Regions from separate parts of the Paenibacillus sp. TSA_86.1 genome, predicted to be linked through region 1. Evidence: predicted binding sites of a transcription regulator. Region 1 holds the regulator's gene; the other holds the start of a gene.

What was found. The regulator Rex, encoded in region 1, represses fermentation and respiration genes when NADH is low (regulators of the CRP and FNR family bind a similar motif). The targets are predictions, from matches to a motif close to TTGTGAAATATTTCACAA.
Region 2: nirB (nitrite reductase large subunit NirB) is a predicted target of Rex. The motif match lies at 8,118-8,135, and genes of this name have one in related genera.

What each region holds. Positions count from the first base shown of each region.
Region 1 covers NZ_JBQZGE010000004.1:62,301-72,210, forward strand. The annotation lists gene panB (3-methyl-2-oxobutanoate hydroxymethyltransferase) at 178-1,050, shown strand; gene panC (pantoate--beta-alanine ligase) at 1,050-1,952, shown strand; gene panD (aspartate 1-decarboxylase) at 1,945-2,328, shown strand; gene ACUTVW_RS11580 (tetratricopeptide repeat protein) at 2,422-3,069, shown strand; gene dinG (ATP-dependent DNA helicase DinG) at 3,212-6,073, shown strand; gene ACUTVW_RS11590 (redox-sensing transcriptional repressor Rex) at 6,283-6,939, shown strand; gene ACUTVW_RS11595 (amidohydrolase) at 6,923-8,230, shown strand; gene ACUTVW_RS11600 (DUF5590 domain-containing protein) at 8,276-8,806, shown strand; gene ACUTVW_RS11605 (hypothetical protein) at 8,841-8,975, opposite strand; gene ACUTVW_RS11610 (hypothetical protein) at 9,142-9,669, shown strand; gene ACUTVW_RS11615 (AAA family ATPase) at 9,662-9,910, shown strand, end outside.
Region 2 covers NZ_JBQZGE010000003.1:422,035-431,944, forward strand. The annotation lists gene ACUTVW_RS10825 (ABC transporter substrate-binding protein) at 1-590, opposite strand, end outside; gene ACUTVW_RS10830 (cache domain-containing sensor histidine kinase) at 778-2,667, shown strand; gene ACUTVW_RS10835 (response regulator transcription factor) at 2,678-3,493, shown strand; gene ACUTVW_RS10840 (YfbR-like 5'-deoxynucleotidase) at 3,494-4,123, opposite strand; gene ACUTVW_RS10845 (formate/nitrite transporter family protein) at 4,367-5,149, opposite strand; gene nirD (nitrite reductase small subunit NirD) at 5,209-5,535, opposite strand; gene nirB (nitrite reductase large subunit NirB) at 5,599-8,028, opposite strand; gene ACUTVW_RS10860 (metal-dependent hydrolase) at 8,302-9,009, shown strand; gene ACUTVW_RS10865 (hypothetical protein) at 9,123-9,245, opposite strand; gene ACUTVW_RS10870 (hypothetical protein) at 9,267-9,587, opposite strand; gene ACUTVW_RS10875 (M42 family metallopeptidase) at 9,754-9,910, opposite strand, start outside.

The sequences.
Region 1 (9,910 bases):
AAGAATCAAGGGAATAAGCACAAATGTGTTGTTGGATTCTGCTCTGAGCCGAAGAGGACCGAGACAGAAGGGACGATCGCAAGTGACTCTTTTTTGACTTTTCGGGACTTTTTAGTGGAAAACTAAAAGGTTTTTTTTGTTGCGTTTAATTGAAAAGGTGAGAGGGGCACAAGACAAATGGCAAACAAACAAGCATTAAACATTGTGAAAATGAAAAAATATAAACAGGATGGCATTCCGCTCAGCATGATTACAGCGTATGACTATCCGACTGCTCTGCTCGCAGAAGAAGCTGGCATTGACATGATTTTGGTAGGAGATTCACTGGGAAACGTTGTATTGGGTTACAACTCAACCTTGCCAGTCACAATTGATGACATGGTTTACCACACTCGTTCGGTTGTGCGTGGTGCAGAACATACGTTTATCGTTGCAGATATGCCCTTTATGACGTATCACGGCAGCATTGATGAAACATTGAAAGGTGTCCGCCGGCTTATGCAGGAAGGCCATGCACATGCGGTCAAATTGGAAGGCGGCGTTGAAATCGCGGAGACGGTCAAAGCGGTAGTTCAAGCAGGTGTGCCTGTGCTCGGACATATCGGGCTGACCCCACAATCGGTGAATCAGATCGGAGGGTACCGAATTCAAGGCAAGGATGCAGCAGATGCAAAACGTCTGATGGATGAAGCCAAAGCGCTTGAAGCAGCAGGGGCGTTTGGCATTGTGCTTGAACTCGTAACCGAAGAAGTTGCCGAAGCGATCTCGAAGGAATTGTCGATCCCGACCATTGGCATTGGAGCAGGACGGGGATGTGACGGTCAAGTACTCGTTTTCCATGATGTGGTTCAATATGCGTCTCCTTACACACCGAAACGCTTTGTTAAAACGTATGGTGATGTAGGAAGTTTGATTCGCAGCAGTATCGAATCTTATGTAAAAGAAGTGAAGGATCGCTCCTTCCCGGCTGAGGAACATGTCTTCAGTGCAGCTGATGGTGTATTGGACGTATTGTATGGACAACGCAAAGAAAAGGCGGAAATTCGCTGATGAAAGTCATACGCACGATCACAGAATTAAGACAGGAATTAAGTCTGATGCGCAGAAACCAAGCTATCCATTCCGAAGAAACGGTGGTTGGACTGGTGCCAACGATGGGATATCTACATCAAGGCCATGCCAGCCTGATGCAGGCAGCGAGACAACAGAGTCACATCGTAGTTCTAAGTATCTTTGTTAACCCGATTCAGTTCGGACCGAACGAAGATTTTGAAAGTTATCCACGCGATGAGAAACGGGATGTAGAAACGGCCCGTGCTGAAGGAGTGGATATCGTATTTATTCCCTCCGTGGAGGAGATGTATCCACAGCCGACACAAACGACAATCACCGTATCCGGGATTACAGAGCGTTTATGTGGTGCATCCCGGCCCGGACATTTTAACGGGGTAACTACTGTGGTTTCCAAACTGTTTAACATGGTGCAACCGCAGAAAGCCTTTTTTGGTATGAAGGATGCGCAGCAGGTGGCTGTTATTCAGCAAATGGTAAATGACCTGAATATGCCTGTTGAGATTGTGCCTTGTCCCATCGTTCGGGAGCAGGATGGTTTGGCCCTCAGCTCACGCAATGTCTATTTGAGCACAGAACTGCGTCAGGAGGCTTTGGTCTTGTCTCATGCACTGCGTGTGGCACAAGAAGCAGTAGAAGCAGGAACAGCCGTTACAGCCGATGATATTCGGCGCTTGTTGCGTGAACATATTACTAACTCCGCGCATGCGATCATTGATTATGCAGAGATTCAGGCTTTTCCAAGCTTGGAGCCACTTGCAGACCATGAGAAAATAAAGGCATATGACGATCTGTTGATCGCACTGGCTGTGAAATTTGGAAAAACAAGATTGATTGACAATATACGTATTCAAAAATTGGAGGTGCTGTCCCATGTTTAGAACACTGATGAAATCCAAAATCCATCGCGCTACTGTAACAGAAGCCAACTTAAACTATGTGGGTAGCATTACCATTGACGAAGATCTGATGGAAACCTCGGATTTGATGGAAAACGAAAAAGTACAAATTGTGAACAACAACAATGGCGCACGGCTTGAAACCTATGTGATCCCAGGTCCTCGTGGCAGCGGGGTCATCTGTCTTAACGGTGCAGCGGCACGCCTTGTACAGCCTGGAGATACGGTAATTATCATTTCCTACGCCGTGATGTCTCAGGAAGAAGCGAATACACATCAACCAACGGTGGTGTTTGTGGATGGTCAGAACAAACCGGTTCAGACTATGAAAAAGGAAGTTCACGCCACGATCTTGTAATCGACTGGGAAGGCGAATGAAATCGGCCCATCCAGCAAAAAATGAGTACAGGTCACTGCACTAATCCATTTTTCCAAGGGTGGGGATGCATCGATGTTCCAGCATGTTTTCGCCGAAATGAACGACATGTTAGATGAAATTATCAAGAGCTATCCTTCCGCTGAAGGTCTGAACAAACAGGAGCTGCAACAGAAATGGAGTCTGCTCAAACGCATGAGTGACGGGATGCTGGATGAATGGCTGATGTTTGAAGAAAAGATGAGTCAGATCCGGGAACGGGAACTCGAAAAACCAGGTTCCCTTGAACCGGAGCAAGAAGCGGTGACAGCTCTGCCTGAACTTCATCTGGAATATTTCAGCCGCGGGCAAGGATACTTCAAACTTCAGATGTATCCACAAGCCATTGATCAATTCTCACGGGTGGTGAGCGACTACCCGGATAGCGCTTTAGCCCGCTTTTATCTGGCACTCGCTCACTTAAGTCTGGAGCAGATGTACGAGTCTGAAACCCATTTACAGCAGATTATGCTACTTAAGGGATCAACAAGACTCAAAGGCCTTGTGTGTAATGCTCTGGGTTGCATTCAGGCGAAGCTTTCCAATCCCGAAGCAGCTTGTTCTCTGTTTGCACAGGCTCTTCAGTACGACCCGACGTTGACCGAACCTCTGTACAATATGGAAGCTTGCAGGTTGAACAGAGGTAAACTGCAATATGCAAACCAGCTGATTGCCCTGAATTAAATGGACATTTGGCGGCAAAAGAACGGTGTTTCCTCCTTTGGCATAGCGGCGGAAACACCGCTTTTTTGTCAGTTAATTTTCAAATGTCCTTTTTTTTGCTATGCTGTAACATAGACTGGAATGGAAGGGATCGTATATTGCAATGAAATTTGCCGTTTTGGATTTCGAAACAACCGGCACGCAGTCCGACGGTGAGATTATTCAGGCCGGACTTGCCATCATAGACCATGATTACAGCATAACTCAAATATATAGTTCTTATGTAAATCCGGGTGTACCGATTCCGCCATTTATTACGGGCTTGACGGGTATTACAGAAGAAGATGTCGCAGATGCTCCGTCTCTCGAAGAGATGATGATGGAGATGGTACCGCTGCTTGACGATGTGGTTTTGGTGGGCCATAACGTTGCATTTGATTTTTATTTTTTGCAGAATGCGCTTGATCGTTGCGGATATTTACCGTTTACAGGCCGCATTCTGGATACCATTGACTTCTTGAAAATCACGTTTCCGTCGCTGGGTTCATACCAGCTCGGTTATGTTTCGTCTGAATTCGGATTTGAGCACGATCGTCCCCACCAGGCAGACAGTGATGCACTGGCAACAGCGCATGTGTTACTTAAATGTCTGGATGAACTGAGAGACCTGCCGTTAATTACAATTCAGCGTCTTAGCGATCTGTTTGCACCAGAGGACAGTGATCTGGGCTGGTTTTTTGACGGGCTGCGTGCGGAGAAGGAAGCTGAACCGATTCAAGACCTTGATGGTCATACGTATTACCGCCAGCTCGCACTGAATGTCAGCGATTGGACAGAAATTGGAGCACCCCGTGATGAGAGAGAAGCGAATCCGTTGGACGGTGTGAGCTTTGATCAGTTCATGGATCAAGTGCGAACCAACCTCAAAGAAACGTTGGATCATTATGAAGAGCGTGAAGCACAGACACAGATGTTTGGCAGCGTGCGGCAGGCGCTGGACGAAGAGAAGCATCTTTTGCTGGAAGCCGGAACGGGAACAGGGAAATCACTTGGATATTTGTTACCCGCTATTTATGAAAGTGTAAAACAGGATCAGAAAGTGATGGTGAGTACTCATACCATTAACTTGCAGGAACAACTGCGTGAACGGGATATTCCGATGCTGACGCAGGTCGTTCCATTTCCGTTTAAGGCTGCTGTCTTTAAGGGTAGAGGCCATTACCTGTGTTTGCGCAAATTCGAACACAAAATCAACAAACGTGAATTTGCTACGCCAAAAGAGGATTACTTCACGGCAGCACAGATGATTGTTTGGCTTACTCAAACGGAAACAGGTGATGATGAAGAACTGAACCTTAGCGCACGCGGAGGAGACTTCTGGGAAACGGTACAGAGTGAGTCTGAGTCCTGTCTGGGCAGATCTTGTCCGTGGTTCCGCAAGTGTTTCTATCATCGAGCCAAACATGAGGCTGGGCTATCGGACATCGTCATTACCAATCACTCCAAGCTGTTTACCGATGTGAAGGCTGCCCATCAGCTATTGCCGGCATATGAAAGTCTGGTTATTGATGAGGCTCATCACCTGGAGGATGTTGCGGGTAAACATTTGGGTCTTCATATGAAGTACTTTACACTCGTACACACACTGACACGTTTGTTTAAAGACAGCCGCAACGGTCAACTGCCGATGCTTCGCTCCCAGCTGTCCGGGCATGAAAATGCGGTACAGTGGGGTTCTATGGTGGATCAGATGTTTCCGCTTGCCGTTGAGGTCAAGGAAATGTGGGATCGGCTGAGCGATGCTCTGTTTAGTCTGTTGCCCGAACGGAGTGACGCTTCTCCAGGAGAAACGGGACAATTCTCGCTACGGATCAAAGCTTCACAGAAACCTGCGAAATGGCAGGATCTACAGGAACTGGAGAACCAGATTTATGTGACTTTGGGTGATTTGGTACGCAAAGGTGACAAGCTGTTGCTGGAAGTGAAAGAAGATCAGGACGATTATCAGTCCGACAGTCTGATTACGGATATCACCGGACTTTTGAAAGATCTGACGACGATGAAGGAGAATTTAAGGTTCTTCATGCGTATGGATGACGCCAAGACGGTGTACTGGATGGAGGCGAGCGGTCAGTTCCGCAGTAAGTCCCTTCAGTTGTATGCTGTTCCGGTAGATGTAAGTGCACAACTGAAGGAGATGTTTTTTGATAAAAAGAAAAGCGTTGTACTTACATCGGCTACGCTGTCGGTTGATAAGTCATTCCAGTTCATGATTGAGCAGCTGGGCTTGCAAGAGGCTGCGGATAATAATCGGCTTCTGACTTCGATGCTGCCTTCTCCGTTTAATTATCGGGAACAGGCATTGCTGGTGATCCCGCGTGATTTTCCAAGTCTGAAAGGCAGTGTAGGAGATGCACACTTTGTACAGATGCTGGTGCAGTCTCTTGCCGAGACGGCCATTGCAACACGAGGGCGCATGATGGTGCTGTTTACTTCCTATAAAATGCTTCGCCAGGTGTACGAACCCTTGAAGGAGGCCTTGTCCGGTAATGACATCTCACTCCTGGGCCAGGGTGTGGACAGCGGCAATCGCTCCAAGCTGACCCGCCGATTCCAGGATGCCAAAGCTGCCGTTCTGCTGGGTACGAGCAGTTTTTGGGAAGGTGTGGATATTCCGGGCGAAGCGCTGACCTGTCTTGCGATTGTGAGACTGCCTTTCCAGCCGCCTAACCATCCGCTTCTGGAAGCGAAGAGTGAGTTGCTGCAAGAACAGAAGAAGAATCCGTTTATGAAACTTTCTGTGCCACAGGCGGTCATTCGCTTCAAGCAAGGATTCGGCCGGCTTGTTCGAACGGGGAAGGATCGCGGTATCGTCATTGTGTATGATACACGAGTGATTGAGGCTTATTACGGCAAGTACTTCCTGTATTCACTGCCGGGACCCAAAATGGAGCATATGCTTACTGAACAGATGGTTCCGCGCATCGCTGAATGGCTGGATCGACCTGCGGGGAAGCAAAATTAACGATTTGTAAGCTATAACGTTGCATTGTACTTCACCATGGCGTTAAACTCGAAGGAGACTTCGAAAAGGCAGCGCATATATGAACTTATAATCCTAACAATACGGGCATTCTGTATGAGGAGTGATGCATGGATTTTGCATGTATACAGAATGCTCATCTTTTCAATATTTATTCTATTTTATCGTGGCAATGGTAAGGGGGAGCAAGAATGAAATCGGATAAAATTTCAGAAGCGGTAGTGCGGCGTCTGCCTGTATATTTACGTTATTTGAACGAGTTGGTTCAGCGTGAGGTGACAACGGTTTCCTCGCAGGAGCTTGGACAGCGGCTGGATCTGAACCCGGCTCAGATTCGCAAAGATTTGGCTTATTTCGGAGATTTTGGCCGCAAAGGGATCGGGTATGACGTCTCTTACTTGATAGAGAAGATTCGTCACATTCTAAAAATCGATCAGCAAATTAACGTGGCTCTGGTGGGAGCCGGTAATCTCGGACAAGCATTATCCAACTACAATGCATATCTGAAGGACAATATGAAGATTGTCGCTATTTTTGATGCCTTTGGACCGAAGATCGGCAGCAAAATTAACAGTCTGACGGTGCAACCGATGGAGGAGCTCGCGGAAGCTGTACAGAAAGATAACATTCGCATCGGTATCATTACAGTGCCGGACATAGAAGCGCAGAACGTTGCTGACCAGCTGATTGACTCGGGAATTGAGGCCATTTTGAATTTTGCACCGACGATTCTAAAAACACCTTCGCATGTTCGCATTCATCACGCTGATTTTACGACCGATTTGCTCAGTTTGGCTTATTACTTGGAAAACGGAAAGGAAGAAGAGCACGATGACAACAACGAATAGATGGGTGATTCAGAATGGTAAATTCGCTGTAAATGAAGGTGCAGACTGGAATGTGGTTCAGGGGTATATGGTCGTTGAGAACGACAAGATTGTGCATATTGGTGAGACGCTGCCGGATGGAGACGAGAACCTGACCAAAGTGGATGGAAAAGGATTGCTCTTCCTGCCGGGTCTGATCAATACGCATGGTCATGCGGCCATGTCACTGCTCCGGGGTCATGGAGATGATCTGGCACTGCAAGTATGGCTACAAGAAAAAATGTGGCCAATGGAAGCGAAGATGACTTCGGAAGACGTCTATTGGGGAGCATCCCTTTCCGTGCTTGAAATGCTGAAAGGCGGAACAACCGCTTTTCTGGATATGTATGACCACATGGATCAGGTAGCTAAAGTCGTTGAACAGTCCGGGGCAAGAGCGGCGCTGGCTCGCGGCGTAATTGGACTTTGCTCCGAAGAAGAGCAGATGCGTAAGCTGGAAGAGTCGGCTGCATTTGCACGTGAATGGAATGGACAAGCGGATGGACGCATCACAACCGTGATCTCCCCGCACGCACCTTACACATGCCCTTCAGATTACATAGAGAAGCTTGTACAGGTTGCACACGATTTAAATTTGCCACTTCACACTCATATGTCTGAGACCTTACGTGAAGTGGAGCAGAATGTGACCGATTACGGCCTGCGTCCTGTAGCGCATCTGGAGAAACATGGATTTTTCTCACGTCCTTCACTCGTAGCGCATGCTGTGCATCTGAACGATGAAGAGATCGAGATCTTGGCACGTCACGATGTCGCTGTATCTCATAATCCGGGTAGTAATTTGAAGCTTGCATCAGGTGTAGCCCGTGTTCCTGCTTTGTTGAAAGCAGGAGTTACCGTCTCTCTGGGAACAGACGGACCGGCAAGCAATAACAATCTGGATATGTTTGAGGAAATGAGACTTGCAGCTTTAATTCATAAAGGAGTATCCGGTGATCCAACCGCCGTGCCTGCTGGGGAAGCATTGCTTCTTGGAACAGCTTACGGTGCGAAGTCCATCTTCCTGAACGATACTGGAGCTCTGCAAGTTGGAAACAAGGCTGATTTTATTGCTCTAAATATTGAACAGGCTCATTTTTATCCGCATACAGACCTCATTTCACATGCGATTTATTCGGCATCAGCTAAAGATGTGGAACATGTATGGGTAGATGGGAAACAAGTCGTGAAACATGGTGAATGTCTGACACTGGATGAAGAGCGTATTTTGCGGGAATCCCAGTTGGCCTTTGATCAATTGCTTGCGCGTTAAGAAGCAGCTGCCATGGGCAGTTTTTAGGGAAAGGAAGTTCAACTCTTGAAGAAAAAAAAGAAGTGGATATGGATATCGCTGCTCATTCTCGTTCTGATCTTGTTTGGACTTCAGCGATATTACGTCTACGTCACGCAGGATCAACGTAAGGAAGAAGCATTGGCTATTCAGGCGGCGCAGAATGAACTTGGCGTTACATCGACTGATGAACTGCGAAAGTACGTGTGGGGCGAAAAGAGTGATGCTGACAACATCTATTGGACGATGTTAGCCAAAAACAAAGACAACCAGGATATCATGGTATGGGTTAAGTTTGATAACAACAACCAGCCCGTCAAAGGTGCAGCAGGGGTGCACAGCGAACTACTGCAGAACGGGATGTCCGAGACGCAGATTCGCAATCGTTTCAGCTCCGACGTGCCCGGTGGGGAGATCAAACGGATCATGCCAGGTGTCGTGAATAATATTTACGTATGGCAAGTGTACTATAACGATGACACGCACAACTATTATCGTTTTTACCGTTTTAGCAATGGAGAGCAAGTAGATTTGGTGTATACCTTACCGAACAGCTAGCTTTTTCTTATCTTCGGAGGCGGTCATTGGACGGTTACGGCTCAACACATGGCAAGATGGCAACGATAAAATCAAGAAAAACCGGCAGACGGGGAACCGCCTGAACCGGTTTTTTGGCATTCCAACCATGGAATGAGAATGAAATAGTTAAAATTAATAATTTATTCATATTTTCACCTTCGATATTGTATATACGATATGATATACTCAGATATGTACTGATATTGATGAAAAACGCAAACAAATCTGCAATGAACGTTGCAGAAAATGATGTACAGCTAATATATATAAGCCTGTAGAACGAGGATGGGCTCATTTTGGGAGGGGTAATTCATTTGAAGCTGAAAGTATTGCCTATTGTTCTAACTGCCGTTGTTTCTGCCGTCCTGTTGTTTGGAGGTTGGTTCATATATCGTCAAGTAGCCGTCCAGAGTCCGATTGAAAAGATGGTTACAAAGTACGAAGGAGTCAACAGTGTTCAGTTAACTATTAACCGCAATGACGTACAAATGAAACTTGATTTGAAGCCAAATGTAGATTTAGGTAGACTCGTGCAATATATTCATAAGGAAGGTCAGAACCTGATCGGCTCCCGTGCGCTCAGATTGGAAGTCATCGATCATTCCAATGAAGCGCTTGAAAACTGGTGGGGTGATGCCATGTTTACTGTAGCTCAAGCCATGGAGAACAAACAGTATGCCGAGATTACACCGACGTTGTCAAAGATGGCAACGGGAGGAATTCAAGTGAACACAGCAATGGATGACAACAATGTTTACGTAAGTCTGAGAGACGGAGATGCCAGCAAGTTCATTATACTGCCGCGTGTACCCGGTCAGATAGGAGTGTGGCCTAATGCCTAAATGGACAAAAGAAGCAGCCATAGGATTTGTTCCAGTTCTAATCATATTTCTTGCATTTATCGGTGTGAATATTGTTCCGATTCTGATCGCTGCATTGCTCGTTGGTGGTCTGTTATTCATGATGCAGATGCGCGGAGGAATCACTGTAGGGGCTGGACAAGAACGTAAACGAAAGAAAAAAGGACCCTCGAAACTAACCTTTGAAGAAATCGGAGGTCAGGATAGTGCCAAGCAAGAGTTA
Region 2 (9,910 bases), on a different contig from region 1:
TACCAGCCGCTTGCTGGAGCTTGATAGAATGGAATGATATCTTTATCCTTAATTTCCTGGCTAATCGCTTTGAATTCGGCATAGGTCGTAGGAGGTTCAATACCTAGGTCAGCAAAGATACGTTTGTTATAGTACACATACCAGATTTTCGTAGGGGCAAAAGAAACTCCGTACACCTTGTCATTATGACTGACGGTAGGCAAGATCTCTTCCGACATCCGTCCCGTAAACTCCTCATTGGTCAGATCAATTGCATTTTCCTCTGGTCTGACATTGGCTGGCATGCTCAGCGGGTCGACATCTACATTAAAAATATCAGGAGCCTCACCGGAAGCCAGCTTTACCTTGATCAGATCACGCCACTGCGCGTCAGGAACCACCTGAAAATCAATTTTGACCCCGGTTTCCTGCTCGTATTCCTTCGCCATCGTCTGCATAATCCCCGTTCGTGGAATACCGGATTGGCTTGTGCCAAAGGTTAGTGTGACCTTGCCTGTGCCTTCCGCGTTTTTGTTCGAGTTGCAGCCGGCAAGCAGCAGGACAGAGAGAAGCAGCATACTTGTCATTGGAAAAAGAAATCGTTTTCTCATTTTGAACCTCCCTAAAATTCAATCATTTATGCACTTGCCGAAACGCTTTATGTAAGCGTATTCTTATGTGGATAACTTTACTTTGAATAACGAGTAGGCTCAATAGACAAAAGCGTTCTTCGAGGTGGACATTTTCGAAGTCATCGCAGATACGCAGATGTTGATAATGAAGAAGGGGGGTATGGAATTGCGGTATCGATTCAGAACATTACAGCAGAGTTTGTTTGCGTATTATTCAGCGGTATTTATTACGTTTTCCCTTATTGTGGCTGGACTGTTATATGTGTATCTCACCAGTGATATTCGTCATCGAAGTGAAGAGCAGCAAAAACAATTGGGGTTGTCCATTGTTAGTCATCTGGATCAGGAAGTTGTGAAAATGAACAATTTTTCCATGAACATCGTATATTCCAATCTGGTCAAGGAGCATTTCAGTCATTACTTGGCCCCGGCAGAGGGGGTTGAACGAACGATGACAAGTGACCCCTCGCTGTATAAGGACACAACTACACTAATTGATGTCATTATGGCGATTATTAGCAGCTCCAATACGGCCAAACAGGCTAACATTTACGATGTGAATGGAAAGATGCTGGGGGCGGGAGTATTCAACGGACAGCTTCCGGTAGATCTGAAGCAGCGCCCCTGGTATAAGGAAACCTGGGAACGGAGCGGCTGGCGTGTCATTCGTCTGCTACAAGGTGGTGCATTGCCCATGCCCACCGGGGAAGGGAGAACGGATCAACCTTATATCTCGCTTACACGGGTTTACAAGGATGGCAATTACGTCAGTCAGGGTGTCGTTGAAATTTTGCAGCTTGCCGAAGACCTATTCCAGTATTTGCGCGAACTGCAAGCAGGTAATAAGGAACTTCGAGTTTATGTGCTGGATGAGCAGGATACCTTGTTGTACCCGCTTCCTTCAGCCACGTTAGATGCTGATTCCTCTTCAGCTTCAGCTGGCTATTCGGAAGATATGAAACTGATTCAACATCGTACATCTCCGCCTGAAACGATGCAGGAAGTCACCCATTCGCCTACGGGGTCAAGGCAGATGATGACGTATATGACATCGCAGGAAACCGGATGGACTGTTGTTGTCATGCAGTCCAAGCAGTCCCTTTTCGCCAATCTGAACCGGATGGCATTGATCTTTGCAGGTGCTACGCTAGCTACCCTGTTGATTATTTTGATGTTTTCGTATCTGATCTCGAAAAGGGTTACTCTGCCGCTTCATCGGTTGCAGCGCATTATCCAGAAAACAGGTGAAAACGACCTGATGTCAGGTCAGGAGGCTGGTCAGTTGTTATTCAAGCTGGAACATCCTGCCTCCATTCGTGAGATGGCGGAGCTGAATGATACCTTCATCCGGTTGAATCAGCAGCTTGTGCAGTCTTTTCAGGACCAGATGGCCATCAAATCCCGGGAAACAGAGGCGAGGTTGCTGGCATTGCAGTCACAGATGAACCCGCATTTTCTATACAACAACATTACCAATATAAGCATCATGGCGGAGGAGGGCATGAATAAACAGATCGTGGTGTTCTGCGATCATATCGCTTCTATGCTTCGTTATATCTCTACTTCTGGCAAAAACGGCGTCCCGTTATCTCACGAACTTGAGTATTGTGAACGGTATCTTGAATGTATGAAAATTCGCTTTGAGGATGATTTGCACTACGAGTTCTCGATCCCTGATGAGATGAAAAATATCCGGGTTCCGATGTTGATCATCCAGCCTTTGCTCGAGAATACGATGAAATACGGTTTGAGTGATACACTGCCATGGAAACTGCATATCACAGGTGAATTGCATATCGATCAGGAGACCTGGCGGATTCACGTTGAAGATAATGGCCCCGGCATGGAGCCTGAAACGCTCGCACAACTTGTGCATTATATCGACGAATCTCAGGAATGGGATCAAATGCCTCAGCTTGAGATTAACGGGATGGGACTCAAAAATATCTGGGCTCGCTTGAAGTTATGGTATGGTCCGGCAGCCAGGATGTGTATCGAAAATAAATCTACCGGCGGTGTCAGCATTCGTATAAGAGGTTCCATTCGAAAGGAGTAGGGTCGAACGTATGAATATGATGATGAAATACAGAACCATAATTGTAGAGGATGAGGCTTTAATTCGTCGTAATGTGTCACGAAAGTTCAAAGAGCTGAATACAAGGTTTGAAGTCATCGGGGAGGCGAGAAATGGTCAGGAGGCGTTGCAACTTATCGAACAGAGTGTACCTGATCTGGTCATTACCGACATTCAGATGCCCGTGATGAACGGGCTTGAACTAGCGAAATATCTTTATTTTGCTTACCCGCATGTTAAAATTGTTATCCTTAGCGGGTATCATGAATTCGAATATGCACGGCAGGCGATCCATTATAAGGTAGAAGATTATCTGCTCAAGCCGTTGTCGGAAGAACAGCTTCGTGCGCTGCTGGTTGCGATGGAGCTGAAGCTGGGAAGCGCTGTGGATTCACTGTCACATGTAAGTGTCGTGCTAGAGGATCAGGTGAAAACGGAAGATATTGCAGCGTCGGTTAAACTTTATCTCAAACAAAACTACATGCATGAGATTACATTGCAGGATATGGCAGCACAGATGCATTTCAGCTTAGACTATCTGGGGAAATGTTTTAAAAAGGTAACAGGGGAGACACCATTGAAATACCTGACGGGTCTGAGACTAAACGAGGCAAAACGTCTGCTTGCAGCGTATGAGCATATGGATATCAAGACCATTGGCGGAGCGGTAGGGTATGCGGATTCACATTATTTTAGCAGGATTTTCAAAAACAAAACGGGCCTGTATCCGAGCGAGTATCGGCAACAGTGGCTGGTACAAAAAAAAGCTCTGTCCATGGATCAAGACAATCCGGATGGGCTGAGCTGATTATTGGGATAATGCTTCTTCCGTAATTTTGCGGATATCAAACGGGGAACGGTTACCTTCTTCAATGATGTCAGGCAGAATGTGATTGAGGAAATAACGAACACAGTGGAGGTCAATATTTTTGATCTTGATCAATGCGTAGCGGTACATGATAATGAATTCTTTTTCCGTATTGCCGCGTTGTAGCTCTGCAAATGCTTCATACACTTGGTCCATTTTATCAGCTACTTCAAGGATAAGCCCTTCAACGGAGTTGTCTTTACCTTCGCGCAGTTGTCTGCGGAAGATGTCTTGGAACTCTGGCGGGATATTTTCATTAATAAAATGGGATACCATGCCTTCTTCCACCTGCTGCAGCATGGAACGGAGCTCCAATGAGTAATGTTTGACCGGTGTTTTGATATCACCAATGAAAATTTCGCCATAGTCATGGCTGCTGGTGATCTCATACAACTTTTTCCAGTCAATGCTTACACCTTGCTGTTCCTCGATATCGGCGAGGGTTTTAGCATACTGCACGACTTTCCAGGAGTGGGCCGAAACACAGTGTTCTTCAAACTTGAATTTGCCCGGGGTGCGAATGATGCGTTCGAGATCGTTCAGCGATCGGAAGTACGTATGGATTCCCATAGAAGTGATCATCCTTTGCTTGTTTGGGTGGTCAATACACCGACTATACTGCTGTTATGTTAACCGGAGATTAAGGATGTATACACCATTTGTAAATTTGTAAAAGGAAGATCAAAAAGCCACGGAGTGCTGAATCAGATTCAGCATCCCCGTGGCCGTGAGATAAAGATTAAATCGATTTCCAGTGAAATTTCTTCATTTTAGAAATCGATGTCTAATAGAAATGTAGGAACGATCATGACATTACGCTTTTTTACGTACCGGTGAAGTGTACCAGTAAGCCATGCCAACAAACAGGGCGCCACCGATAATGTTACCAATTGTGACTGGAATCATGTTATGGAACCAGCCAGCGAGAGAAATCGTATCCGGGTGGTTGGGCAACAGCCAAGCCAGGGACAGGAGTGTCATATTGGCTACACTGTGCTCGTATCCGCTTGCGATAAAGGCGTACAGACACCACCAGATGAGAACCAGCTTGGCAATATCTTCTTTGGAGCGGGCAGACATCCAGATGGCCAGACATACGAGCCAGTTACAGAGAATGCCGCGGAAGAAGAGTTCAGTCACTGGAGCAGCCATCTTTTTGGCAGACACGACGAACAGCAGATGCTCCGGGGCAGCTGTTTTGAACAGGCCGCTTCCGACAATCAGCAGGCTAAGCAGGATGGCACCGATCAGGTTGCCGAGAAAGACAAGTCCCCAGTTTTTCAACGTTTCATTTACTGTGGTTCGCCCTGCAAGTGTGCTCATCGTAAAAAACATGTTGTTGCCTGTGAACAGTTCCGACCCGGCAAAGATAACCAGCGTCAAGGCGAGGCCGAAGGACATGCCCATCAGCATCGTTTGCAGCGGTGAATGTGCAGCGAGCAACGGAGCTCCGATACTGAAGATCAGGATGATGCCCAGACCCACATATGCACCTGCCATTAGGGCAGCAACCATGTAACGTGGCAAACTTGCATTCATCTGGTCTCTTTTTTTAACGGCTGCTTCAATAATTCCTTCAACACTTGGTGTATACATCTTGGTTTCCCCCATTAATCAACATCAATCTCATCCCCAATGTTACAGTAGAGCAGAGGTTATACAGCAATCCAGACCTGGTCATTCTCCACCTTGACCGGATACATCTGCACTTGACCGTTGTCTGGTGCTTGCACCTGACCTGTTGTCAAATCAATTTTCCAATCGTACAGCGGATCATAGAGATAGTGTCCAGAGACAATGCCTTCCGCCAGCGGCCCACCCTTAGGGTGGGGGGTATGGTTGTCAGCAGCAAAGATGGTACCATCCGAAGCACGGAATACCGCAAGCTGGAGATCTTCGATCTCGACAACTCTGCCAATGCGTGGCAGAAATTCATCTATAGCTCCAGCCGGGAAATACGTGCCTGTTTGTTTGGTTGTCATCGTAAACCACTCCTTTTGTATCCAATTTTTTCTCTACTTGACTCCGATATAATCTGATTTTGGTTATGGGCGAGCCGTAACTTCAATGCTATGGAACATTTTGCTCTGGCCTTCTTCATCACGAATCGCTTTTTGCCATGGTTCTTCCACCTGTTCAAGGGCAAACTCGATCCGTTCCATCAGGGCTTTACGTTCCACAACGTTATCTACAACAACCGAGCGGATATGTTCCAGACCCATACGTTCTACCCATTCGGAAGTACGTTCCAGATAATTACCTGTCTCGCGGTAGTACTGCATGATGGCTCCGCACAATTCAATTAGTTCATCATCGGTTTTCACTTTGCACAACGAGTCAGCAAGTCTTGCTTTGATCCCGCCATTACCACCGATAAAGATTTCCCAGCCGCCGTCATTACCGACGATCCCGATATCCTTCGTGCATGCTTCTGCACAGTTCCGAGGACACCCGTTTACGGCATATTTGAATTTGGCTGGCAGATCCAGACGTTCGAATTTACGTTCGATTCTTTCACCCATTGCCATGGAATCCTGTGTACCGAAGCGGCAGAATTGGGAACCGACACATGTTTTAACCGTACGAAGCGACTTCGCGTAGGCGTAACCTGAAGGCATATCCAGTTCAGCCCATACTTTAGTCAGATCTTCTTTTTTGACACCGATTAGATCCAGACGCTGACCGCCAGTAACTTTAACGGCTTTAATATCATATTTGACTGAAACGTCAGCGATTCGTTTCAGATCGGCTGGTGTCGTTACACCGCCATACATCCGAGGAACAACGGTGTATGTTCCGTCTTTTTGAATGTTGGCATTCATACGTTCGTTAACAAACCGGGATTCTTTTTCATCCTCGTGTGTGTCCGGATAGATCATGCCCAGATAGTAGTTGATGGCCGGACGGCATTTCGAGCAACCCTCAGGCTGGCTCCAGCCAAGTACATTCATCACTTCTTTGCTTGTTTGCAAGCCTTTTTCCCGGATTTCAGCAACAATCTCATCCCGTCCGAGGGATGTGCAGCTGCAGATTCCCTGTTTGCCCCCGGCAGTGAAGCCATCTCCAAGCACATATTGCAAAATCTGTTCCACCACCGGTTTACATCCTCCGCAAGAGCGGGTTGCACCGGTGCAGGCTTTAATTTCATCAATTGTGGTAAGACCTTGATTGGTAATGACATCCACGATCGCACCTTTGGTTACCCCGTTACATCCACAGACGATTTCGTCTTCAGGCATGGTCTCAACAGAAGTTGTTTTTTTGTGACCGCCACAACCCGTACCCATAAGGGAACTGTACAATTCATCCGTCATTTCCGTTTGGTTTTTGATTAGTTTCTGCAGTTCGGCAGAATCGGTAATGTCTCCGAAGAGTACGGCACCTACCATTTTGTTGTCACGAAGCAGAATTTTTTTGTACGTTCGTTTCCAGTCGTCTTTTTGCGAAATCACGGTATGTTCCGGGCTGTCAATGAATTCACCAGTAGAGAAGACGTCTACACCCGAAATTTTCAATTTGGTGGATACAATCGAGCCTTCATACGGAGCAGTTTCGACCCCGCAGATATGTTTTGCAAGAATCATCCCTTGTTCAAACAGTGGCGCCACAAGCCCGTAACACACACCGCGATGTTCATTACATTCTCCGACAGAGTAAACGTCTTTCAGTGAAGTCTGCATGTAATCATCCACGATGATGCCCCGGTTGACTTCGATGCCGCTCTCGCGAGCTACAGCTGTATTGGATTTAATACCAACCGCCATGACCACAAAATCAACATTCAGCACAGATTCGTCGGCAAAACGTATACCTTCAACCCGGTCACCACCCAGCAGTTCGGAGGTTTGGGCACCCATTTTGAACTTGATTCCCTGACGTTCCAGTTCAGCTTTCAACATGGCAGAAGCCTGAGGATCCAGCTGTCGTTCCATAAGATCATCCATAAGATGCACAACGGTAACGTCCATACCGAGTTGTACCAGTCCTTTGGCTGCTTCCAGGCCTAGCAGTCCGCCCCCGATGACAGCTGCCTTTTTGTATTCTTTTGCAGCTTCCAGCATGATATTGCAATCGGCGATATCACGGAAACCAACGACACCCTGCTTGTCATGTCCGGGTACAGGGAGGATGAACGAATTTGAACCCGTTGCGATGATAATTTTGTCATAAGGAGCACGGTGCCCGTCTTCAGTTATCACTTCACGAGTCTCGGCATCAATGCGAGCAACCGTTGTTCCTGTGTGAAGCGTAATGCCATAGTCCTTGTACCAGTGGAGATCATTAAGGACAATGTCATCCAGCGTTTTGCTACCTTCAAGTACGTAGGATAACATAATACGATTGTAGTTAGGATAAGGTTCTGTACCAAAAACCGTAATATCAAAGCGTGAAGTTAATTTTAGAATTTGTTCCACTGTGCTGATTCCGGCCATACCATTACCGATGACGACTAATTTTTCTTTATTTCCGTTCATGTGTGTAGCCCTCCCTTGGATAAACCTGTACATTTACCAACATTTTTAATGGCTTATATTTGAATTATACATCGACTAACTCAATCATAATGTGATTTATTTCACTAATTACGATAGATCATTCATATTAAAATAAGTGTGATGACCGTCACGAAAATAAAAATATTTTTTAGAAATGAGAAATACGAACTATTGTTCTTATTTTTGGTTCGAGGTATGATCATAGTGGGGTCGGTTACGTTCCCTATTTTCTCGAAAGGACGTTTTTGCATCATGATGGGAAGATCCCACCTGATTATCGGTACAGGCGTTTCACTTTCAGTGTTGCAACTCCTTGGAATGCAGGTTACTGCTCCGGCTGTAACCGTTGCACTAATAGGCTCGTTGTTGCCAGATATTGATGAGCCTAATTCATTGCTGGTATCGAAAGCATTGCCGAGCAGTTTGATTCGACTGTTGCAGACGATTCTTTTGCCTGCGGCTGTGTTTGTGTATTTTTACGTTCCGGCCAAACCGTGGAATCTGCTACTTGCTGTATTCATTGGGCTTGTGTCGTTTCTGCCTTCGCGATCACTGCGTAAAGTATTGATGTTTGCCATTGGACTGGGCTTGGTCTTTTATGGTCATGCTTTTGCTCCGTGGAATCTGATTGCAGGCAGCCTGCTTATGTTGTGCACGACACTTACACACAGGGGATTAACGCATACCTTGTACGGAACAGCTGTTTGGACGGGGTTACTGTACAGTACAACGCAGCAACAAGGCCCAGAAATTTGGGTCGCTGGAGGTTCCGCTTATGCTCTGCATTTGATTGCTGATTCGTTGACCAATCGGGGTATACGGCCTTTGCCGCCGTTAAAGCTGCGCATCCGGGCGAACCTAATGAGTACCGGAACCAAGCATGGGGCGGTTGTGGAAAATGTCTGCGTTATACTAACACTGATTTTGGCCTGGTTTGCTTTCTCACCTTTATTTCTGTAGTGTAAGTAAACTTCCAAGTTACGAATAAACGCCAGTCCTAGCCATGGAACTGGCGTTTATCATCATCTGATTGTTGTGGTATGTTTCTGATTTTATCATTCAAAGGTAAAGCCTCAACCTTGTGAAGGTGAATCTGTCAACGCGTCAATATCAGACGAACCGAATACAAACAAAACAACCAAGATGACTACAATTAACAGCTCAGCAAATCCATTTCCGTCAAAGTCAGACATCATTTAAACCTCATTTCTTTGGCGTTAGGAATTCATTCTTTGCTGGAAAGCACGTATGACGTCGTTAAGTGTCATGTCGCCACCAATCTCATCCAGAAATTGCACCAGTTTGTCTTGGTTGGACGGTGTGACTTTTTGCAGTGTTTTATATTGGCCAACCAGCTCTACAACAAGAGTAGCCTCGCGAAACAAAGTTACCGCATCTACTCTTAATTTCCCGCTAACTAGAAGTGCTGCCACGATTAGCTCAAGATTTCTTCCTTTTATATTGCCACCCAAAAGGGTGTTTGCAGCATTTGTTTTTTTGGAACCTTTATTTGATTTTCCAGTCCTCCTCATTGCCATATAAAGGTCCCCCGCTGGTTGATGTGTTTAATATCTTATGTACTCCACTCCCAACATGTTCGAACAATTAATCTGTTTACATCAATAGAAAAAGAGATACCCCGAAAAAGATTCGATAAGGTATCTCTGTAGTTTTAAGCTCGCATAATTTTGCTATATTCCTGAATCAAGCGTTATTAATAATGGTTTCCATCGTTGTGCGATCGAGACCTTTCACCAGTTTTACGATCAGCTCTTTGGCTGCATCATAATCATCCGTATGAATAATGGAAGAAGAGGTGTGGATATATCGGCCACAGATGCCGATTACCGTGGAAGGTACA